DNA from 3 places in the Ruegeria sp. CDSA221 genome. Region 3 is predicted to be linked to each of the others. Evidence: riboswitches for the same ligand, from Rfam matches in the RefSeq annotation. Region 3 holds a riboswitch; each other region holds the start of a gene.
The links. Region 3 has a riboswitch for cobalamin ahead of AC2FJ5_RS12415 (hypothetical protein). Riboswitches for the same ligand answer to the same signal wherever they lie in the genome.

Region 1 (6,736 bases), on a different contig from region 3:
GTTCAATCTGGACAGCTGGGCGATGGGCGATCCTCTGCTGAACGCAATATCGGCACAGGCTGACGGCGCGGATATCGTCGTAGCCGAAGGATCGATGGGTCTGTTCGACGGTGTCGCCAAACCCGGTGAGATTGGCCATGGATCTAGCGCGGAAACCGCGCAGCGTATGGGCTGGCCTGTGGTGTTGGTTCTGGATGTCGGCGGTCAAGCGCAATCAGCTGCAGCCACGGCGCTGGGGTTTCGGATGTACAACCCCGACCTGCCCTTTGCCGGGGTAATTTTGAACCGCTGCGCCAGCCCGCGCCACGAGCGTCTGACCCGGTTGGGTATGGAACGTGCAGGCCTGCCGGTTCTGGGCGTTCTGCCACGACGCGGAGACCTGACACTTCCCGAGCGGCACTTAGGTTTGATCCAGGCAGTGGAACATCCCGATCTGGAAAGCGCTATTGTCGGCTATGCTGCGTTCCTGCGTGAACATGTCGATCTGGAGGCGATCAAGCGGGCGGCTTCCTCAAGCCCAAATAGGCCATCGTCAGCCGTGCTGCCCCGCCCTCCGGCGCAGCGGATCGCACTGGCCCGGGATGCTGCGTTTTCGTTCACCTATCCGCATTTGCTGGAAGGCTGGCGCGCGGCGGGTGCAGAAATCCTACCGTTTTCACCACTGGCGAATGAAGCCCCTGCCCCGGATGTCGATCTGGTCTGGCTGCCGGGTGGGTATCCCGAGTTGCACGCAGGCACATTGGCCGCCGCCAACACCTTCCAGACTGGGCTGTGCAAACATGCCGAGACAAGACCTGTGCATGGCGAATGCGGGGGCTACATGGCGCTGGGTCAGGCGTTGATCGACAAAGACGGAGTCCGGCACGAAATGGCGGGCCTTCTGGGCCTTGTGACCTCCTATGAAAAGCGCAAGTTCAACCTGGGTTATCGCAAGGCGGAATTACTGGCCTCGATGGCCGGATTTACCGAAGGCACAGCGCTACGCGGGCATGAGTTCCACTATTCCTCGATCATCGAACAGCCTGACGCCCCGCTGGCGCGCGTGTTCGACGCCGAAGGCGCGGAAGGCCCGCAAACCGGATCGGTGCGAGACAATGTCACCGGGACATTCTTTCATCTGATCGCCGAGGCCTCGGCATGAGTGGTTTTGTGTCCTTCATCGGTTCAGGCCCCGGCGACCCGGAATTGCTGACGCTGAAGGCGGTAGACAGGTTGCAGAAAGCTGATGCGGTGCTGTTTGACGACCTCAGCAGCGGCCCGATCCTGAGCCACGCCCGCGAGGATGCTGATCTGGTTGGTGTCGGCAAACGCGCCGGGCGCCCCTCGCCCAAGCAGGATCACGTCAGCCGCTTGTTGGTCGAATATGCACAAACCGGTCAGCATGTCGTGCGGCTGAAATCCGGTGATGGCGGCATGTTCGGCCGGCTTGAAGAAGAACTGGTGGCCCTGCAAGAGGCCGGGATCGACTATGAAATCATCCCCGGCATCCCCTCGGCGGTAGCGGCGGCGGCAGCGGCAGGCATTCCGCTGACCCGGCGACTGACCGCGCGGCGCGTGCAATTCGTCACCGGCCACGATGTCAGTGGCAAACTGCCCGAAGATCTGAACCTGGCAGCACTGGCTGATACACAGGCTACGACCGTCGTATTTATGGGCAAGCGCACCTTTCCCCTTTTGGTTGGCGCCCTGCATTCGCACGGCCTACCGCTGGACACGCCTGCATTGATGGCCGAATCCGTTTCGACCCCCGAACAAAAGCTGCAACGCTCGACCATCGGTGCCTTGTCGCAGCAGTTGGAAACGGAGATCGGCACCGCCCCGGCCCTGATTCTGTATGGACCTCTGGCAGAGTTCGAAAATGATTGACCTGACGCTGATCGGTATTGGCACCGGCAACCCGGATCATGTGACATTTCAAGGGGCGCAGGCGATCCGTTCGGCGGACCTGATCCTGATCCCCCGCAAGGGCGAAAACAAGGCCGATCTGGCAGGGCTGCGCGAGCAGATCATCGCTCAGGTCGCGGATACTCCTCCGCAAATCGCGTATTTCGACATTCCCAAACGCCGTGCCGATGATGGCTATTTACGCGGAGTGGACGAATGGCACGACGCGATTGCATTGCGCTGGCAGGAGGCCATCGCAGCCCACCCGAAGGCCCGCCATGTGGCGCTGCTGATCTGGGGGGATCCGTCGCTGTATGACAGTTCGCTGCGAATCGCGGCACGTTTGACCCCTCAGCCAGAAACACGCGTGATTCCCGGCATCACAGCGCTTCAAGCGCTGACGGCGGCCCATGCGATTCCGATCAACGAACTGGGCGCGCCCTATATCGTCACAACTGGTCGTCGCATCCGGGACGAAGGATGGCCGGAAACCGCAGAAAACGTGGCGGTGATGCTGGATGGTGAATGTTCATTCCAAAACCTGGACATGGAAGACTTGGACATTTGGTGGGGCGCATATGTCGGCATGAAAGAGGAAATCCTGATCAAAGGCCCTTTGGCCGAGGTTGCCCAGCAGATTCTGGACCGCCGCGCCCATGCCCGTGCCGACCATGGTTGGATCATGGATATTTATTTGCTGAAAAAGCGCATAATCTGACACAATACGTCGCAAATGATGATTGCACCGCCACAGCTATAGCGGCTAAATGGGGGTGTCTGGTCCTGCCGGAGAAATCCGGATGCTAAGAGGGAATTTGGTGCGACTGCCTCGGTGGTCAACTCCAAAGCCGCCCCCGCGACTGTAAGCGGAGAGCCCCTGTTCAACCAGCCACTCCCGGTTATCCGGGGGGAAGGCGAACAGAGGCATCGACCCGCAAGCCAGGAGACCTGCCAGGCGAAAAAACGAAACACCGGCCGTCGGGTGCGGCGGCAGAGGAGAATACAAAATGGCAACACAAACGAAAACAGCATCCGCCGCGCTTACAGGCTTTGTTCCGGTCATGTTTGCAGTGGTTCTGGGTCTGGGCCTCATCACGCTGACCGGTCACGTTCAGGCAGCGGCCCTGCATGATGCAGCGCATGACGTGCGTCACGCGACCGGCTTCCCCTGCCACTAAGACCGTGTTCAGTCGTATATTGACCAGCGCGTTGTTCGCTGGTGCTGCAGCGGGGCTGATTGCCGCCTTGCTGCAGTTGGTATTTGTGCAACCAGTATTGTTGCATGCCGAGCTTTATGAATCCGGAGAGCTGGTGCATTTCGGGGGCGAGACCGTATCGGCTCATCCCGAGCTGCCGCGCATGTTCTCTGAACTGACGCGTGATGCTCTGAGTGTCATCTTTACTATGCTGACCTATACCGGCTATGCGCTGGTGATGGTTGCGCTGATGTCGGTAGCCGAAGGTCAAGGGCATCAGATTGATGGCCGGACCGGCGTTCTTTGGGGGTTGGCCGGATTTATCGCTTTCCACCTTGCACCAGGTTTCACCCTTGCGCCCGAAGTGCCGGGTGTCGCAGCAGCCGATGTCTATGCACGTCAGGTCTGGTGGTTCGCAACAGTTGCAGCAGCCCTTGTCGCCATGTGGTTGATCGCCTTTGGAGGTAACCTGATCAGCTATGTGATCGCCGCGGTACTTCTGTTGGTGCCACATCTTATTGGTGCACCCGAGCCCGATGTTTTCACCGGCCCTGTGCCGACTGAAATTGGCGCGTTGTTCGCGGCACGAGCTTTTGGAATCGGTCTGGTTGCATGGGTTCTGGTTGGCGCGTTCGCTGGCTATTTCTGGCAGAAAGAAGCGCAACCTTCCGAAGCAACGGCCTGATCGCACTTCGATTGAACGCGCTGGGGGTAAACTTGGCGCGTTTCCCTATGTTTTCAAGGAAATACAATGACCCGTTCACTTGCTCTATTCGTGATCGGTCTGGTCTTTGGCGGCGGTACAGGATTTGTAATTGCTGCTGCAAACGGCGTCACATTTGATGGCCACGACCATTCTGATCCGTCTCTTCACGGAGCCTCACCCACTGAGACCATGGCCCACGATCATTCCACGGCCTTGAACCTACCGGCAGGCACAGATGCACCTACACTGGACATCGCTCTGACACAGGATCCTATGTCTGGCTGGAACCTGCATGTTATGCCAAAAAACTTTACCTTCGCACCGCAGAACGCATCGACCGCAGACATGGCAGGCGAAGGGCACGCGCATGTTTACATCAACGGAGAAAAGCTCGCCCGGCTTTACGGCAGTTGGATGCACATTGATCAGTTGCCCAAAGGTGAGGTCGAGGTTTCGGTTTCGCTGAATTCCAACAGCCATAGCCCGCTTTCGGTCGATAACGTGCCGGTTCGTGCTGCGGTTACGGTTCAGGTTGACTAAAGCGCCGGAATACGCGCACGCAAACACATCCGAAGCCGCCCGCAGGGTCGGGCGTCTTCGATCCAGCCCTGCGGGCTGTTCAGGTAAGTACGGCAAGTTTCAGCGATATCCGCAGCATCCGCCACCACATCGACACCCGAAAACACATAAGATGCGCGCCCCAGCGCCTGTATAGCCAGCGCCGTGGGTTCCGCGCAGCTGCTGAAACAGGCGTGTTCGCTCAATTCGACCTGATCCGTCAATCCAGCCCTTTTCAGTGCGTCCTTCACAGCCTGCACCTCGGCCGCCCGATCGCGTGCGGTGCCACAGGTTTTGCAGATCATCAGGCGCATCCGATCCAGACCTTTCCCTTCGTCCTGCGCCCGTTTCTGCGGCTTTAAGCGGCGCGGCGCAATCCCGAATGCACACAAGATTGTGAGTGCGACGTTCTCACATTTCTGGCAGGATTTCTGCAGACACCTTAAAAGGAAGCCTCTGGATGAAACTGCTTTGGACCGTCTTCGCCCTGCTGGCCCTGCCCGCCTGGGCCGACGAACCGCTCTCGGGATGGGCCGTGTATCCAACGGGCAAAAGCTATGATGAATTGGTCTCGGACACCAAATCGGCGGTTAAGGCAAACGGTCTGATCGTGGTCACGCAGGCCGGCCCCACCAAAGCCGCCGCCGCGCGGGGAATTACAATCCCAGGCAATCTGGTGATCGGCGCCTTCAACAATGACTATGCGGTGCGCGTGCTGGAAACCTCGGTGCGCGCAATGATCGAAGCACCGATCCGGTTTTACGTGACCGAAAACGAGGACGGCACCGCCACCCTATCCTATAAAACGCCCAGCTTTGTATTCGCGCCCTATATCTATGAGGGCGGAGACCCCCTGAGGGACATTGCCCAGGAATTGGATGACACCTTTCAGATCGTGGCCGAAGCCGCTGTCAAATAGTCACACTGGCGTGATGCGCCTTGCGTCCGGGTCTGTCCTCCGCAATCTGCGTTGAAACAGTTTTCGGAGCTTTACTGATGCAGGACTCGTCGCCCCGCGCTGCGGACATTCTGGCCCAACGGCTTTATGAGGCTGGCTGCCGCCACGCTTTTGGCATGCCAGGTGGCGAGGTGCTGACCCTAGTGGATGCGTTGGAAAAGGCGGGGATAACCTTTCACCTGACCAAACACGAGAACGCGGCCGGCTTTATGGCCGAGGCGGTGCATCACCGCGACGGCGCCCCGGCCATTCTGGTGGCCACACTCGGCCCAGGCGCGATGAACGGGATCAATGTGGTCGCCAATGCGTTGCAGGACCGGGTGCCAATGATCGTGCTGACCGGCTGTGTCGACGCAGATGAGGCGCTGACATACACCCATCAGGTCATGGATCACGCACGGGTCTATCGCTCGATCACCAAAGGGACGTTCCTGCTGACCGCCAAAGGCGCGGATATTATCGCAGACAAAGCGGTGTCGCTCGCCAATCAGCCGCGCCCAGGACCGGTGCATATCGACGTGCCGATTTCGGTTGCGGATGCGCCTGTGACCGATGTCAAACGCCGCCGTATTGTCAAACCTGCCGCCGTCGCGCCCGAGGGGGATTGCGTTGAAAAAGCCCGCCGCTGGGTGGCACAGGCCGAACGGCCCATTGCGATTATCGGCCTGGATGTTCTGTATGACGACTCGCGCAATGTGGTGCAGGCGTTCCTTGAACATTTTGGCATTCCTTTTGTGACAACCTACAAGGCCAAGGGCGTGGTTCCCGAGGATCATCCACTGTGCCTTGGCGGCGCGGGCCTGTCGCCGCTGGCTGACACCCATCTGGTGCCGCTGGTTGAACAGGCCGATCTGGTGTTGTGTCTGGGCTATGACCCGATCGAAATGCGCCCAGGCTGGCGCGAGATATGGGACCCCGAAGAAAAGCGCGTCATCGACATTTCGGCGGTTCCGAACGATCACTACATGCATCAGGCCGGGTTGAACCTGGTGGCTGATACCGGCGCGACCCTCGAGGCCATTGCAAAGGGCAACCCTGCCCGCGCCACCTGGCCCGGCGGCGAACCCGAACAGGTTCGGGCCGCCCTGGCGCGAGCCTTCCCTACTGATGATGTGTGGGGTCCCGCCGCGGTAATTGCGGAAACCCGCGCGGCTCTTCCTGCCGAGACATTGGCCACCGCTGACAGCGGCGCACATCGCATCCTTCTCAGCCAGATGTGGGGATGTTCCGAAGAACGCGGGCTGATCCAGTCTTCGGCGCTCTGCACCATGGGCTGCGCTCTGCCAATGGCCATCGGGCTGAAGCTGGCCGAACCCACGCGCCCGGTCATCAGCTTTTCCGGTGATGCCGGGTTCCTGATGGTCGCCGGAGAACTGTCGACCGTTGCCGAGATGGGTGGTAACCCGATTTTCCTGGTGTTCGTTGACGCCAGCC
Region 2 (6,736 bases), on a different contig from region 3:
CAAACTTGGCTGGTAGCGACGGCAATTCACCCAACCGGTCGATCAGTTCCTGCGTCAGTCGTGCGGTAAGATCGCCGGATTGGTAGAGCGGCGTCACCAGAATATTGCGCCGCACCTCGATACCCGGTTCCGCATCCAAAAGGTTCAGCGCAGCGAGTTCTTCTAGCAAAGGTTGGTGATCGGCCTCGGCCACACCGCGCAGTTGCAGATTGGCGCGGTTGGTCAGGTCAATTGTGCCATTGCCAAACCGGTCGGCAAGTTCGCACAGGCCTAACATCTGCGCAGCCTCAAGGCGCGCCAGCCGCGGCCGAACCCGCACGACCAACCCGTCCCCCGACATCATCGGGCGATGGGCGCCGGGGCACCAGCCCTGAACGATCGGTGCACTCATCCCAACCCCTCCAGATCGGCTCGGATCGAGTTTCGGCGCGTGTTCCACAGGCCAGCCTCGAGCAGCGCACGGAACCGATCCTGCATGGCCTGATGCGCCTGTGGGTTCTTCTCTTGCAGAAAGGCATCAACCTCGGCGTTACCCAGTGTGGCATCGTGGTAGATGTCAAACAGATGCGGTGCAACGGTTCCCGACAGATGGGCAAAGCTTGCCATATGATCCAGCGTTGCCGCGATCTCGGCGGCGCCGCGGAATCCGTGCCGTTGCATTCCTGCGATCCAGTCAGGATTAGCCGCGCGCGCGTGGACAACGCGGCTGATTTCCTCAGACAGGGTTCGGGCGCGGGGGATGTCTGGGTTGGTATTGTCCAGATGGTACAGCTGCGCAGTACCGCCAGTGACTTTCTTGGCGGCGGCAAAACCGGCCTCATGCGTGGCATAGTCATTGGCCAACAGCAGATCGGTTTCGGTCAGGTCCTGAAGGTGAACAAAGCTATCGGCGTGGGCAACGCGTTGGGTAATACCATCGACATCCCGTGCAATTTGCTCGCCCTCAAGAGCGAAGGAACTGGCGTCCAGCCAAGCCTGACCGGCCTGTGTGCGCGCTTCGTCCGTATAGATTTCGGATAGCTGCGTCATGTTCAGGCCATAGCTGCCGGGGGCGGGGCCATAGACACGGGCGGCCGGTGCCTGCCCGGCATATGGGTTCCAGTCTGCTGCCTCGTCCCGTTCACACAATGCTCGCACTGCCTGGCCATACAGCGCAGAAAGCGTCGGGAATACATCGCGGAACAGGCCCGAGACACGCAAGGTCACGTCTAGCCGTGGACGGCTGAGATCAGTGATTGGCAGCACCTCGATACCGGAAACCCGCTCCGACCCCTTGTCCCAAACCGGTTTCACACCCAGCAGGTGAAGCGCCATGGCGAATTCTTCACCCGCAGTGCGCATCGTGGCCGAGCCCCAGAGGTCGACAATCAGCCCCTTGGGGTAATCGCCTTCTTCCTGCAGATGCCGCCGCACTAGTTCCTCGGCCAGTTTGACACCTTGGGTATAGGCCGCGCGTGTTGGAACCGAACGCGGATCGGTGGTGTAAAGATTTCGCCCTGTCGGCAGCACGTCCGAGCGCCCGCGATAGGGTGAGCCAGACGGGCCAGCCTCGATCCGTTTCCCGGCCAGTGCGTCCAAAAGTGATTGACGTTCCGCATGCGCCGAAGGCGTGGCATCAAAATTGCCGGTCACTTCGGGGACGCGGCCAAAGACGTGCAAGCCGTCGCCGAACTGGCTTTCTTTGATGTCGCAGACAAATCGGTCGATACGGGTGATCGCTTCGGCGGTACAGGTTGCCTGATTCAGACCCAGATCGCTTTCCAGACCAATGGCCTGCGCCTCATCCCGTATGTCTTCTTGTAGTCGGTCGCGGCGTTTGGGGTCCAGCCCGTCGGCGTTCGAGAATTCGTCCAGCAGGGATTCCAGCCGCACCATACGGTCCGGCGTGTCACTTGTTCGCATCGGGGGCGGGATATGGCCCAGTGTAACCGCGCCGATCCGGCGCTTGGCCTGTGCGGCCTCGCCGGGGTCATTCACGATAAAGGGGTAGATCACCGGCAGATCTCGGACCAACGCCTCAGGCCAGCAGTTTTGGGACAGGGCGACCGATTTGCCTGGCAGCCATTCCAACGTGCCATGCGCGCCGATATGGATCAGCGCATCCGCGCCATGCCCCTTACGCAGCCAGAGATAGAAGGCAACATAGCTGTGGCGCGGGGTGCGCGAAAGATCGTGATAGTCGTCATCGCGCAGCTCGGGCGTGCCGCGTTCCGGTTGCAGCGCGATCAGTGTCTTGCCCCGGTTCAAGGCGGTAAAGTTGAACGCACCATCGGCAAAAATCGGGTCGTCCTCAGGCTTGCCCCAGATGGATTGCAGATCCGTTTGCAACTGTTCCGGCAAGTCTTCCAGCGCGGTCTGATAGGCCGCGAGCGGCCAAGACAGTCGCGCATCCAGAAGCGTCTCGGCAATCGGCGCGCCAGGTGCGGTGTCATAGCCTTCGGCCTGCAGATCAGACAGCATCGCCTCGGCCGAGGCCAGCGCATCCAGGCCAACCGCATGGGCCATCTGCCAGTCCTTGCCGGGATAAGTCGACAGCACCAACGCTGGGACCTGATCTGGCTTGGGTTTGTCGCTTAGGCGCAGCCAGCCGTCCACCCGATCAATGATCGCCTCAACCCGTTCCGGCTCGGGGCGGTGGGCAAAACGGGAATATTCCAGATACGGGTCGCGCTTGCCCGGTTCCTTGAACGAAGCGATGCCCGCCGAAATGCGGCCATCCACCTCGGGCAGGACCACATGCATTGCGAGGTCGGCGGGGGACAGCCCGCGTTCCGCATCGACCCAAGCCTTGCGGCGTGCGGTGGACAAGGCGACCTGAAATACCGGCACATTGGCGGCGTCCAGCGGGGACGTTCCCGAGGCGCCTTTGCCCGAAAAGGAGGTGGCGTTGATGATTGCCGAGGGGGCCAGCGCTACGACCTGTTCGCGCAGCCAGTCAGCGGCGGTAGGGGCTTTGAGCGACGGCGCAAATAGGCCAACAGCCTGAAACCCACGCGCACGCAGACGGTGGATCAGGGCCGCGACCGGGGCAGTGTCTGCCGAGGTCAGATAGGCGCGATAGAAGGTCACGAGGATGCGCTTGGCATCACCGGCGAATGCGGTATCCGCCGGGATCACACCGCGATCCGGGCACCATACGCCACATTCCGGGATCGTCTTGGCCCCCATCACCGGGCCAGAATAAAGCCCCGCGGCCAGTGCCATTTGCGCCAGCGCAGCCTGCGCTGCGACCTCACCGCCTGTGTCGCAAAGATGCGCCAGCCGCCGCAGGGTTGAAACGGGCAGGGTAGAATAGTCATCCAGCCGCGTATCTTCACGTCCATCCGCAGGCAGCACAGCAACGGCAATGCCCTTGGCTTGAGCCAGTGCCAGAACCTGCTGCAAGCCATAGGACCAGTAGGGCACGCCACCGATCAGGCGGATCAGGATGCCTTTGGCGCCCTCCAGCGTCTGCTCGACATAGGTGTCGACAGAAAGCGGGTGTTTCAGCGCCGTTAGATTGGCCAGCCGCAGGGTCGGCATCCGGCCTTCGGGTCCACCACCACGATGCCAGCCTGCCGCGAAAGCGCCAAGGTCACTGTCGGAAAAGGACAGCACCACCAGATCCGCCGGGCTCTGGCCCAGATCGGTCGGGGTCTCCGTTTCCTCTAACCCATGGCTTTCGCGGAAGACGACGTGCATGGCTTACTCGGCAGCCTCGGTTACACCCACGAGGATATCGCGGATTTCGGCCTCTTTGATGTCGTCATGTTCGGCGATGACCACCAGACGCGAGCGGCGGTCTTCACCTGGCTCCCACGGGCGGTCGTACTGATGACGCACACGGGCCCCGACAGCCTGCACCAAAAGGCGCATGGGTTTGCCGGCAACAGCGGCATAGCCTTTTACCCGCAGGATGTTCAGTTCATTCGCAAGACGTTCGATATTGGCGACCAGCTGGGCCGGATCGGTCTGTTCCGGCAGCTCGACAATGATGCTTTCGAAATCATCATGCTCGTGATCGTGGTGGCCGTCGTGATGCGACGGGCGCGCGTCCATGTCATCCTCGGCGGCGGCCTCAAGCCCCAGCACAATACGTACATCCACAGCCCCTTCGGCCACTTCGACCACGGGCAGAGGGCGCGGGGCTTCAGCTGCGATGATTTCCTTGGCCTTGGCGATACCCTCGGGGCCAGCGAGATCAGGCTTGGTCAGCAGAATGATGTCGGCGCAGGAGATCTGGTCCTCGAACACCTCAGACAGCGGTGTTTCGTGATCAATCGAGTCATCGGCCAGGCGCTGGGCATCCACCGCAGCGACATTCGGGGCAAAGCGACCAGCGGCCACAGCCTCGGCATCGGCCAGAGCGATCACGCCATCCACGGTGATTTTCGAGCGGATATCGGGCCAGTCGAACGCTTTCAGCAGCGGCTTGGGCAGGGCCAGACCAGAGGTTTCGATCAGAATGTGATCGGGGCGCGGCTCTAGCGCCATCAGCGCCTCGATGGTCGGGATGAAATCATCTGCCACGGTGCAGCAGATGCATCCATTGGCCAATTCCATGATGTTTTCCGCCGGGCAATCGGGGATCGCGCAGGATTTGAGGATATCGCCATCGACGCCAACATCTCCAAACTCGTTGACCACAATGGCCAGGCGCTTGCCCTGCGGGTTCTGCATCAGATGACGCACCAGCGTGGTCTTTCCCGAGCCCAGAAAGCCGGTGATCACAGTGACGGGCAGTTTTTCGAGATTGCTCATATCTAAGCTCCAATCGGGGGAATGCGGGCCGCACAGTTTTTGCGGAAATGTTCAGGACGTTCGCGCCATTTAACGAGGCCATCTTGGGTCGCGAGATATTTGGTCGCGCCTTCAACAATGGTCTCGACATGATCGGTTTCATCGAGATGCTCATAGACAAAGGTCCAACGTTTGGGTCCGCCACGCAGCACAATCGAGCAGCCCTGATCGCAATTTGAAAGGCATTCTACTGCCTTCAAAGTGACGCCATCAGGAAGTTCTGCCTGCTCCAACGCCTTGTGCAGCAACGCCCCAGGACGATCTGCATCATTCTCGACGGGCAGGCCGCGGCGGCAGGTCGTGCACACCAGCAGTTCAACAGGTGTGGTCTCGGTCATGTCTCTCATCCCCCCAAATCCTCTTCGCGGGGGACGGGGTTTCATGCGGGCCACGTATTGCGACATGGGCCCGACACCGGATCACCCCGTCCGGTTTCAACTTCGGATGTTGGCAGGTCTCCCGGCTTGCGGATGTCAGAGGCTGGCCTCTGGCAGATGTCCCGCCTTCCCGGCCTGTCTGGCCAGTGGCTTTGGGCACCCTCTCCGGTCACGGTCGCGGGGGCGGCTGCGTTTGACGGATGACCGCTGACGCATTCCCTTTTCATCTGCATATGCAGACACCAACGGATGGGACATGCGGCACGGGCAGGGGGCTTGTCAAGCGCGGCAGACGCACGGAAATCATCGAGAATGGAAAAGCGACCTGCCAATGCCTGTCAGCGGCATGTTTGGTCAGCCATATGCAAAATGACCGCAGGCGAATTTGGGCTTTGCACCTCGAAGATATCCAGACGAAAGGATTCGCGGGCCCGTTACTTCAAAGGGCATATCGCGTGGAATCGATAGAGCGGTCAAATTTACCGGCCGAGCCAGTGAGTTCACCGCCTTCTGATCAATCCGGTGTCAAGCTTGACTCAGCAGAGCACTGCCGTGGCGAGACGGCGTGTCGCAGGCTCGAAAAGCCGAATGCGAAGCAACTGTTTGAAAGTATTGGAGGCGAGTACCGGAATCGAACCGGTGTACACGGATTTGCAATCCGCTGCGTCACCACTCCGCCAACTCGCCTTTTCAAGTAATATCAAATACTTGCCGTGGTGTGACAGGCGTTTTAGCAGCTTTAATCCGGGGCGTCCAGTGGGTTCGGTCTAAATTTGACGAACTGAAAATTGGATCACCCAATCGGATCACTCTAAAATCTTCACGACAGACGAAAGTTTCCGCTTGCGGGCCGTTGCTGGTTTGCCCGGGATGTGGCACAAGCCCAGCAACCTTGGGAAATGAATGAGCGATCCAATGACAGATTTCGCAGCCCGCCGCCGCACCATGGTCGATACGCAGGTCCGGCCTTCGGACGTTACCAAGTTCCCGATCATTGATGCCATGCTGTCCGTCAAGCGCGAGAATTTTGTGCCAGACGCGCAACGCGAAGCCGCCTATGTCGAGGGTTTGATAGAACTTGAGGCTGGACGCTGCATTCTGGAACCGAGAACACTGGCCAAGATGCTGGATGTGCTGAACATTACCAATGATGAGGTTGTTCTGGATATTGCTCCGGCGCTGGGATATTCGACGGCTGTTGCAGCCCGTATGGCGCAGTTGGTCGTAGCGGTGGAAGCGGATGAAGCGCTAGCTGCCGAAGCGCAAACGCTGCTGATGGAGGCTGACGCGGATAATGTGGTTGTTCACGTGGGGCCGCTGGATGAGGGCGCTGCCGAGCATGGGCCTTATGACGTGGTCATGATCCAGGGCGGCGTAGAAGAGGTTCCGTCTGCATTGATTGACCAGCTTAAGGATCATGGGCGTATCGCCTGCCTGTTCATGGAAGGTGATCTTGGGACAGTCCGTATAGGCCACAAATCAGGCGATCGCGTTACCTGGCGCCAGGCATTCAACGCCAGTGCACCTGTTCTGAAGGCTTTCTCGGCCGAGAGTGCATTTTCGCTATAGTCGGCGGGCAG
Region 3 (6,736 bases):
ATCCTGACTTGTGCGGCAAACAAAGTCAGAAAGCTCCAAGACGAAAATTGCGACCTGATCATCGCGTTGGCCCATACCGGTTTCGGACCGGACACGTCACAACGGAATATGGAAAACGCGATTATTCCGCTGGCCGAAATCGAAGGTATCGACGCAATAATTGCTGGTCATTCCCATTTGACCTATCCCGCCAAGGCCGGCTCTGAAAACACTCTGGTGCATGGCAAACCAGTTGTCTTACCCGGAACGGCCGGATCACATCTGGGGGTGGTCGACCTGAAACTTCACTCGGCAGAGCGCGGCGGCTGGACCGTTGGCGAAGCCCGGGCGGCGCTACGACCGATATCTGCGGGGCGTCCCGACGAAATGGTATCACTGGCGCCCGAAGATCCGGAATTGTTGCATCTGTTTTCCTCTGGTCATGCCGAAACCCGCAGGCGAGCGGGCCAGCCGGTCGGCCGCACCCCGCACCATCTGCACAGCTATTTCAGCTTTTGCACCGAGGACCGTGGGCTGAGGCTGGTCGCCGCCGCCCAGGCTGCCGCGTTACGTCTGTGTATGTCCGATACCGACCTGGCAGATATTCCGATTTTATCGGCGGTTTCACCTTCGAAATTCGGCGGTCGGGCCGGGCCGCGATTCTATACGGATGTTAAGCCTGGCGAGATATTCCTGCGTAACGTGGTTGACCTGCATGTTTTTCCAAACGAATTGCAGGGTGTCATTGTATCCGGTGACCAAATCGTGGACTGGCTTGAGATGTCCGCAGCTGTTTTCAACCAGATTTCGACCGGATCTGCATCCGAACTTATTTGCGAAAATCGGGTGGGTCACAACTTTGATGTGCTATACGGGCTGTCCTGCAGAATTGATCTGACACAACCTCCGCGTTTCGACGATATGGGCACCTTGATCAATGCCGAAAACCGGCGTGTTTCAGAGGTTCTGGTCGGTGCCACCCCCATTGCACCGGATCAGCAATTTGCCGTCGCGCTTAACAATTATCGCGCCAGCGGGGGCGGGCATTTCCCATTTGCGGGTAATGCGCAACGTATCGACATGCCCATCCTGCCGGTCCAGCAAGCCCTGCTGGATTATCTGTCAGGCACCTTGGTCAGCGATCCGCTGGAAGAGGCCCAGGAACCCTTCAGAATCACCAGTAACACGGGTACGCAGGCGATCTTACGCACCGGTCCAAATGCCCACCGACATCTGCAGGACATTCAGGAATTTGATCCACAAGTCCTTGGAACCGACGAAAATGGCTTTTTACGGATTCTTCTGACCTTCTGACGGGTTGTGTTTTTCCGGCCAACTGCCTATATCCACCCTCGAGAGGTTGGCGCGGGCGAGCGCCTCGCCAACCTGGTCAGATCCGGAAGGAAGCAGCCACAACGAGCCCCGCTTGGGTCGATGTCCAACCTCTCACTTACGCGCAACGACTGCCGCAGGAGGGACTTTATGATTGTAGCAATGACCCTTCGGGCAGAGCGTTTCCGGGACTAACCCCCGCTTTTGCCTGAACACGTTACCGATGGGTGCGCGCCTGCCACCCTGATGGTTTCCTGTATCTGAACACAGGCAGAACAATGTCCAAAACACTTTCGGACCTGGGATGGTCCTCTCATTTTGCAGCCCAACATGCTGTGAACCCTACCTGCACACCGCATCGCATCAACGCCGTCCATCGTGATCGCCTGATCGGACTGAATGCGCTTGGCGGCACATCTGATCTGACCCCTGACCGATCAACCGGCGAATTTGCGGTTGGCGATTGGGTCCTTGCGGATGATCAAAACCGCATTCGGCATCTTTTGGAGCGCAAAAGCCTCTTGCAACGCCGGGCCGCAGGCACCGGTGCGCAGGTTCAGCTGATCGCGGCGAATGTGGACGTGCTGTATATCGTCAGTTCCTGCAATGCCGATTTCAATCTGGCACGGCTTGAGCGTTATCTGGCGCTGGCGCATCAGGCCGGATGCTATCCGGTTGTTGTCCTGACCAAGGCCGACAGCTGCCCTGACCCAGAGAGCTATGCCAGTCAGGCCAGTGCGCTGGCCCGGTTTTTGACCGTAATGACAGTCAACGCGCTGGAGCCGTCAGAGATTGATCCGATCCTGTCCTGGTGCCCTGCCGGGCAAACCGCGGCTTTGATCGGCTCATCCGGTGTTGGCAAAACCACATTGGCGAACGCCATGACTGGTCAAGCCGGGACAACGGCGGGGATCCGCGAGGATGACGCACGGGGTCGCCACACCACGACCCACCGTGCGCTTCACCCGATGCAAAACGGGGGGTGGCTGATTGATACGCCAGGAATGCGCGCCCTGCGTTTGATGGATGCCCAAGACGGCGTGGATGAGGTTTTCTCAGACCTTCTGGAATTGGCTGCAACGTGCCGGTTCTCAGATTGCCAGCACCAGGCCGAACCCGGTTGCGCTGTGCAGGAGGCGATTGCCAATGGCGTGATTGAGCCCGACCGGCTGGCGCGCTGGCACAAGCTTCGGCGCGAAGATCAGAGGAATTCCGAGACCCTCGCGCAGTCACGGGCACGTGACAAAGCCTTTGGCAAAATGGTGCGATCCGTCATGCACGACAAAAAGTCCCGCAGCAGACACTAAGCGTGACAAAAAGGCGCCTCGTTTTCAGGCAATCAACCGGGGCCAAACCGCCCGGTTTCTGCGGGCAAAAGCGCCAATATGACCGATCTCAGGCGCTCCGAATTCATTCGGAGACAACAGATGTCGCCGCGCCTTCGGCCCATACAGATCGGCAAGCCGCCAGACTGCGTCTGGCGGCACCATCTGGTCGTCCTCGAAGGCGAACAGGTCCACCGGCGTATTCGATTGCGCCCATCTCGCTTCGGGCAGAGCGTCACCGATCTGCGGCACATAATTCTGCGGCGCCGTGCACCAGCTGCGCCATTGCCAATAGACCGGGCCCGGCAAATCGGCACCGATCCCCACAGCTTTGCCCGGCAGATACCCCAGTGCATTCACTGCCAGACGCCCGTGGCCGTGCCAGAACAACCACGCCAGCCCGCGATAGGGCCAGGGATGGTCGGACAGAGTAACCAGCCCCGAACATACACAGATCATCCGGTCGATCTGATCAATGTCTGGCTGCACCGGCCCCAGCAAGCCGCCAAGGGAATGACCGATGCTCCACTGCAAAGCGTCCGGGAACCGCCTGCGCATCTCAGCCCGTGCGGCGGGCATGTCGACCAAGGCCCAATCCGCCATGGTCACCTCGGAGGTTTTGAGTTTGTCGCGCAGCGAATGCCCGAAATCGCTGTAGTCATAGGTCAGACAGGCAATACCCTGTTCGGCGGCCAGCCAACGGGCAAAATGCTGGTAATATTCGCGCGGCACTGCAGTTGCGCTGTGAATCACCACGGCGGTCTTCGGCTCGGTTGCAGGCAGATACAGCCGTGCCGACAGGCTGGCAGAGCCTGAGGCAAAGTCAAAGTCCTTAGTCTGGACGCAGGGCGTGGTATCAAGCATGGCGCTTCCAACAAATTCTGAACTACTCGGTTCACTCAACAATCGGCCCGATTTCGGCCACCAGAGTCAAGATTTCATCAAGATGACCAAACGTCCGGTTTTCACCCCAACAGGTGGCTTGACTCGGGGTTTGCATAGCCGCTAGCGATGTGGTGATGGTTCTTGCCCCGGAATTGGGGCGGGATGAAAAGGGAACACGGTGCGGTCTGCCCCGGCGATGCCGGAAAGGGCCAACTCCGCGACTGCCCCCGCAACTGTAAGCGGTGAGCAATGCCGAAATACCACTGGCCCCAGGGCTGGGAAGGTCGGCAAAGCGACGACCCGCAAGTCAGGAGACCTGCCATCGTATCGAAACCGAAACTCGGGCGGGGTGTCCGGGCAGGTCGTCAGCGCGCTGTCAAACCTGATCCTCACCCTTCGTCCTGCGCGCGGAGGGCGCATTATGATCTGGAAGACAAAAACACACGAATTCACCGCAACCGTCTGTCAGAGGACCGGGAAACCCTGCCCCGCCCTTGCCCGAATGGCACGCGCCATGGCCGAGGCGATGGCGACGGCAAGGCCTGCGACATCCAAAACATTCGAGGTCGAAGGTACCAGCGATCTGACCCATTGCACCGAAGGCTGCACGGCCCGTTTTCGGGCACAATCAGAACAGATCAGAGTCTATTGCGGCACCAGCACGGACACGCCGACAGAAAAGCTGGACGCCTATGGCGACATGATGTTCGGGCCGGAGTTCACCCAGAAATCCGCTGGTTTTCTGTCAGAACCACCCTGTGCGATGCTCGACGTTTCGACCCTGCCGCCGCGCAGCGACAGTATTCCGTATCAAGTGTCTGCCTGATTCAGGGAAGGGTTCGGGCCGGCAACCCGGCCCAGTCCTTTTGCGCGTCGGTTTCCACCGCGCAGGGCCGAACCGCACGCAACCGCCGAAGCGCTTGGTCAGGCGCTTCGCCGCATTCCACCATTAGCCGCATCACAACCATCCCCGAGCGTCCGCACCCACCGCGGCAATGCACCAGCACCTTGCCGCCACTGGCAAGGACATGTCGGACGGCTGCGCTGGCTTGCGGCCAAAGCGCCTCAACCTCAGGCGTGGGGGCGCCGAAATCGGAGACCGGAAGGTGGACCCAGGCAATCCGTTCGCACTGCAGGTCCGCCTCGAATGAACGCGCGCCGGAATGCTGGAACTCATCCAGAGTAGTCATCGAGATGATTAGGTCCGGCGCCCAATCCCGGATTACTGCGAAATCCCCAGCATAATCGCCCGTGACACCCGGCAGTGGGCACAGAGCGATCTGCCCTTTGCCCAATCCAAGAGGGTGAATTGCAAAACTCTCCAACACAGCTCCTTTTCCTGCATCACCACATGGGGCTAAAGCCCCTCATGATTTACCGGCTCTGATACAACTTGCCAAAACGAAATTCCTTTTCGCGCGCGGTGGACGCGGACGGCGGGGGTCTCTACGCTGCAAACCTGACACGAATCCAACAGAGCAGACATGACCGACACGCCCAGCCCCGCCTATCAGGTTCTCGCGCGGAAATACCGCCCGGAAACTTTTGCTGACCTCGTCGGTCAGAACGCAATGGTGCGCACGCTGAAAAACGCGTTCGAGGCCGACCGGATTGCACAAGCCTTCATCATGACTGGCATCCGCGGCACCGGTAAGACAACCACGGCCCGGATCATCGCCAAGGGCATGAACTGCATCGGTCCTGATGGGCAAGGCAAGCCCACGACCGAGCCTTGCGGCCAGTGCGAACATTGCGTCGCCATCATGGAAGGTCGCCATGTCGACGTGATGGAAATGGACGCCGCCAGCCGAACCGGCGTGAATGATATCCGCGAAATCATCGACTCGGTCCGATACCGCGCCGCCAGTGCACGCTATAAGATCTACATTATCGACGAGGTTCACATGCTTTCGACCAGCGCGTTCAACGCGCTGCTCAAGACGTTGGAAGAACCTCCTGCGCATGTGAAGTTCATCTTTGCCACGACCGAAATCCGCAAAGTCCCGGTGACTGTTCTGTCGCGGTGCCAACGATTTGACCTGCGCCGGATCGAACCCGAGGACATGATTGGCCTGCTCAATAAGATCGCAGCGGCTGAGAAGGCACAGATCGCGGATGATGCCCTGGCGCTGATCACCCGCGCGGCCGAGGGGTCGGCGCGCGACGCAACATCGCTGCTGGATCAGGCAATCAGCCATGGGGCCGGTGAAACCAGCGCAGATCAAGTGCGCGCGATGCTGGGTCTGGCCGACCGGGGCCGGGTATTGGACTTGATGGAAATGATCCTGCGAGGGGATGCAGCAAGCGCGCTGACTGAATTGGGCGGGCAATATGCCGAAGGGGCCGATCCGCTATCCGTGCTGCGTGACCTGGCCGAAATCACGCACTGGGTTTCGGTTGTAAAGATCACGCCAGACGCAGCCGAGGACCCGACGGTTTCCCCTGATGAACGTGCTCGTGGTCAGCAAATGGCCGAGGCCCTGCCAATGCGCGTTTTGACCCGGATGTGGCAGATGTTGCTGAAAGCGCTGGAAGAGGTATCGGCCGCGCCAAATGCCATGATGGCTGCTGAAATGGCCGTTATCCGCCTGACCCATGTTGCCGACTTGCCCAGCCCCGAAGAGCTGATCAAGCGCCTGCAGGACAACCCGCCACCGCCTCCGAATGGTGGTCCGGGCGGTGGTATGGCCGTGCCCTCTCAGGCTCCGGTACCAGCGGCATCATCTTCTTACGTGTCCGCAACCAGCAGCCCCGCCGGCGCGCCGTCGGCCGCTCTGGCCCATGATATCCAATCGGCGCTGGCACGGTATCCGAGTTTTGACCACGTGGTTGAATTGATCCGCACCAATCGGGATGTGAAACTTCTGGTCGAGGTCGAAAACGGGGTGCGGCTGGTTTCTTACCAACCGGGGCGGATCGAATTCACCCCGACACAGAACGCACCCACAGATCTGGCGGCGAGACTGGGTTCGTCGCTGCAACGATGGACTGGCAACCGCTGGGCTGTGTCGATTGTGGCCGATGGTGAGGTTGCGACCATCGCCGAGATTCGAGACGCCGCCGAGCTGGCGTTGAAAGCAGAGGCTGAGAAACACCCGTTGGTTCAGGCGGTGCTCATGCAATTTCCGAAGGCACGCATCAAGCGGATTGAAACACCGGAAGAACGTGCCGCCAAAGTGGAAACCGAGGCGCTGCCCGAGGTCGAAGACGAATGG

Region 1: linked by a shared signal. The riboswitch ahead of AC2FJ5_RS02630 (CbtB domain-containing protein) and the one ahead of AC2FJ5_RS12415 (hypothetical protein) in region 3 are both predicted to bind cobalamin.
Region 2: linked by a shared signal. The riboswitch ahead of AC2FJ5_RS02700 (DUF1636 family protein) and the one ahead of AC2FJ5_RS12415 (hypothetical protein) in region 3 are both predicted to bind cobalamin.

Annotation. Positions count from the first base shown of each region.
Region 1 covers NZ_JBXWPK010000002.1:52,230-58,965, reverse strand. The annotation lists gene AC2FJ5_RS02645 (cobyrinic acid a,c-diamide synthase CobB) at 1-1,141, shown strand, start outside; gene cobA (uroporphyrinogen-III C-methyltransferase) at 1,138-1,866, shown strand; gene cobF (precorrin-6A synthase (deacetylating)) at 1,859-2,602, shown strand; cobalamin riboswitch at 2,646-2,854, shown strand; gene AC2FJ5_RS02630 (CbtB domain-containing protein) at 2,892-3,062, shown strand; gene AC2FJ5_RS02625 (CbtA family protein) at 3,067-3,765, shown strand; gene AC2FJ5_RS02620 (hypothetical protein) at 3,832-4,326, shown strand; gene AC2FJ5_RS02615 (DUF1636 family protein) at 4,323-4,736, opposite strand; gene AC2FJ5_RS02610 (DUF302 domain-containing protein) at 4,805-5,263, shown strand; gene AC2FJ5_RS02605 (thiamine pyrophosphate-binding protein) at 5,341-6,736, shown strand, end outside.
Region 2 covers NZ_JBXWPK010000002.1:65,050-71,785, forward strand. The annotation lists gene cobG (precorrin-3B synthase) at 1-391, opposite strand, end outside; gene cobN (cobaltochelatase subunit CobN) at 388-3,681, opposite strand; gene cobW (cobalamin biosynthesis protein CobW) at 3,685-4,740, opposite strand; gene AC2FJ5_RS02700 (DUF1636 family protein) at 4,743-5,117, opposite strand; cobalamin riboswitch at 5,212-5,418, opposite strand; tRNA gene AC2FJ5_RS02705 (tRNA-Cys) at 5,770-5,843, opposite strand; gene AC2FJ5_RS02710 (protein-L-isoaspartate O-methyltransferase family protein) at 6,072-6,725, shown strand.
Region 3 covers NZ_JBXWPK010000007.1:46,430-53,165, forward strand. The annotation lists gene AC2FJ5_RS12395 (5'-nucleotidase C-terminal domain-containing protein) at 1-1,293, shown strand, start outside; RNA gene ffs (signal recognition particle sRNA small type) at 1,333-1,431, shown strand; gene rsgA (ribosome small subunit-dependent GTPase A) at 1,590-2,618, shown strand; gene AC2FJ5_RS12410 (alpha/beta hydrolase family protein) at 2,643-3,500, opposite strand; cobalamin riboswitch at 3,640-3,859, shown strand; gene AC2FJ5_RS12415 (hypothetical protein) at 3,943-4,347, shown strand; gene AC2FJ5_RS12420 (protein-tyrosine phosphatase family protein) at 4,349-4,849, opposite strand; gene AC2FJ5_RS12425 (DNA polymerase III subunit gamma/tau) at 5,006-6,736, shown strand, end outside.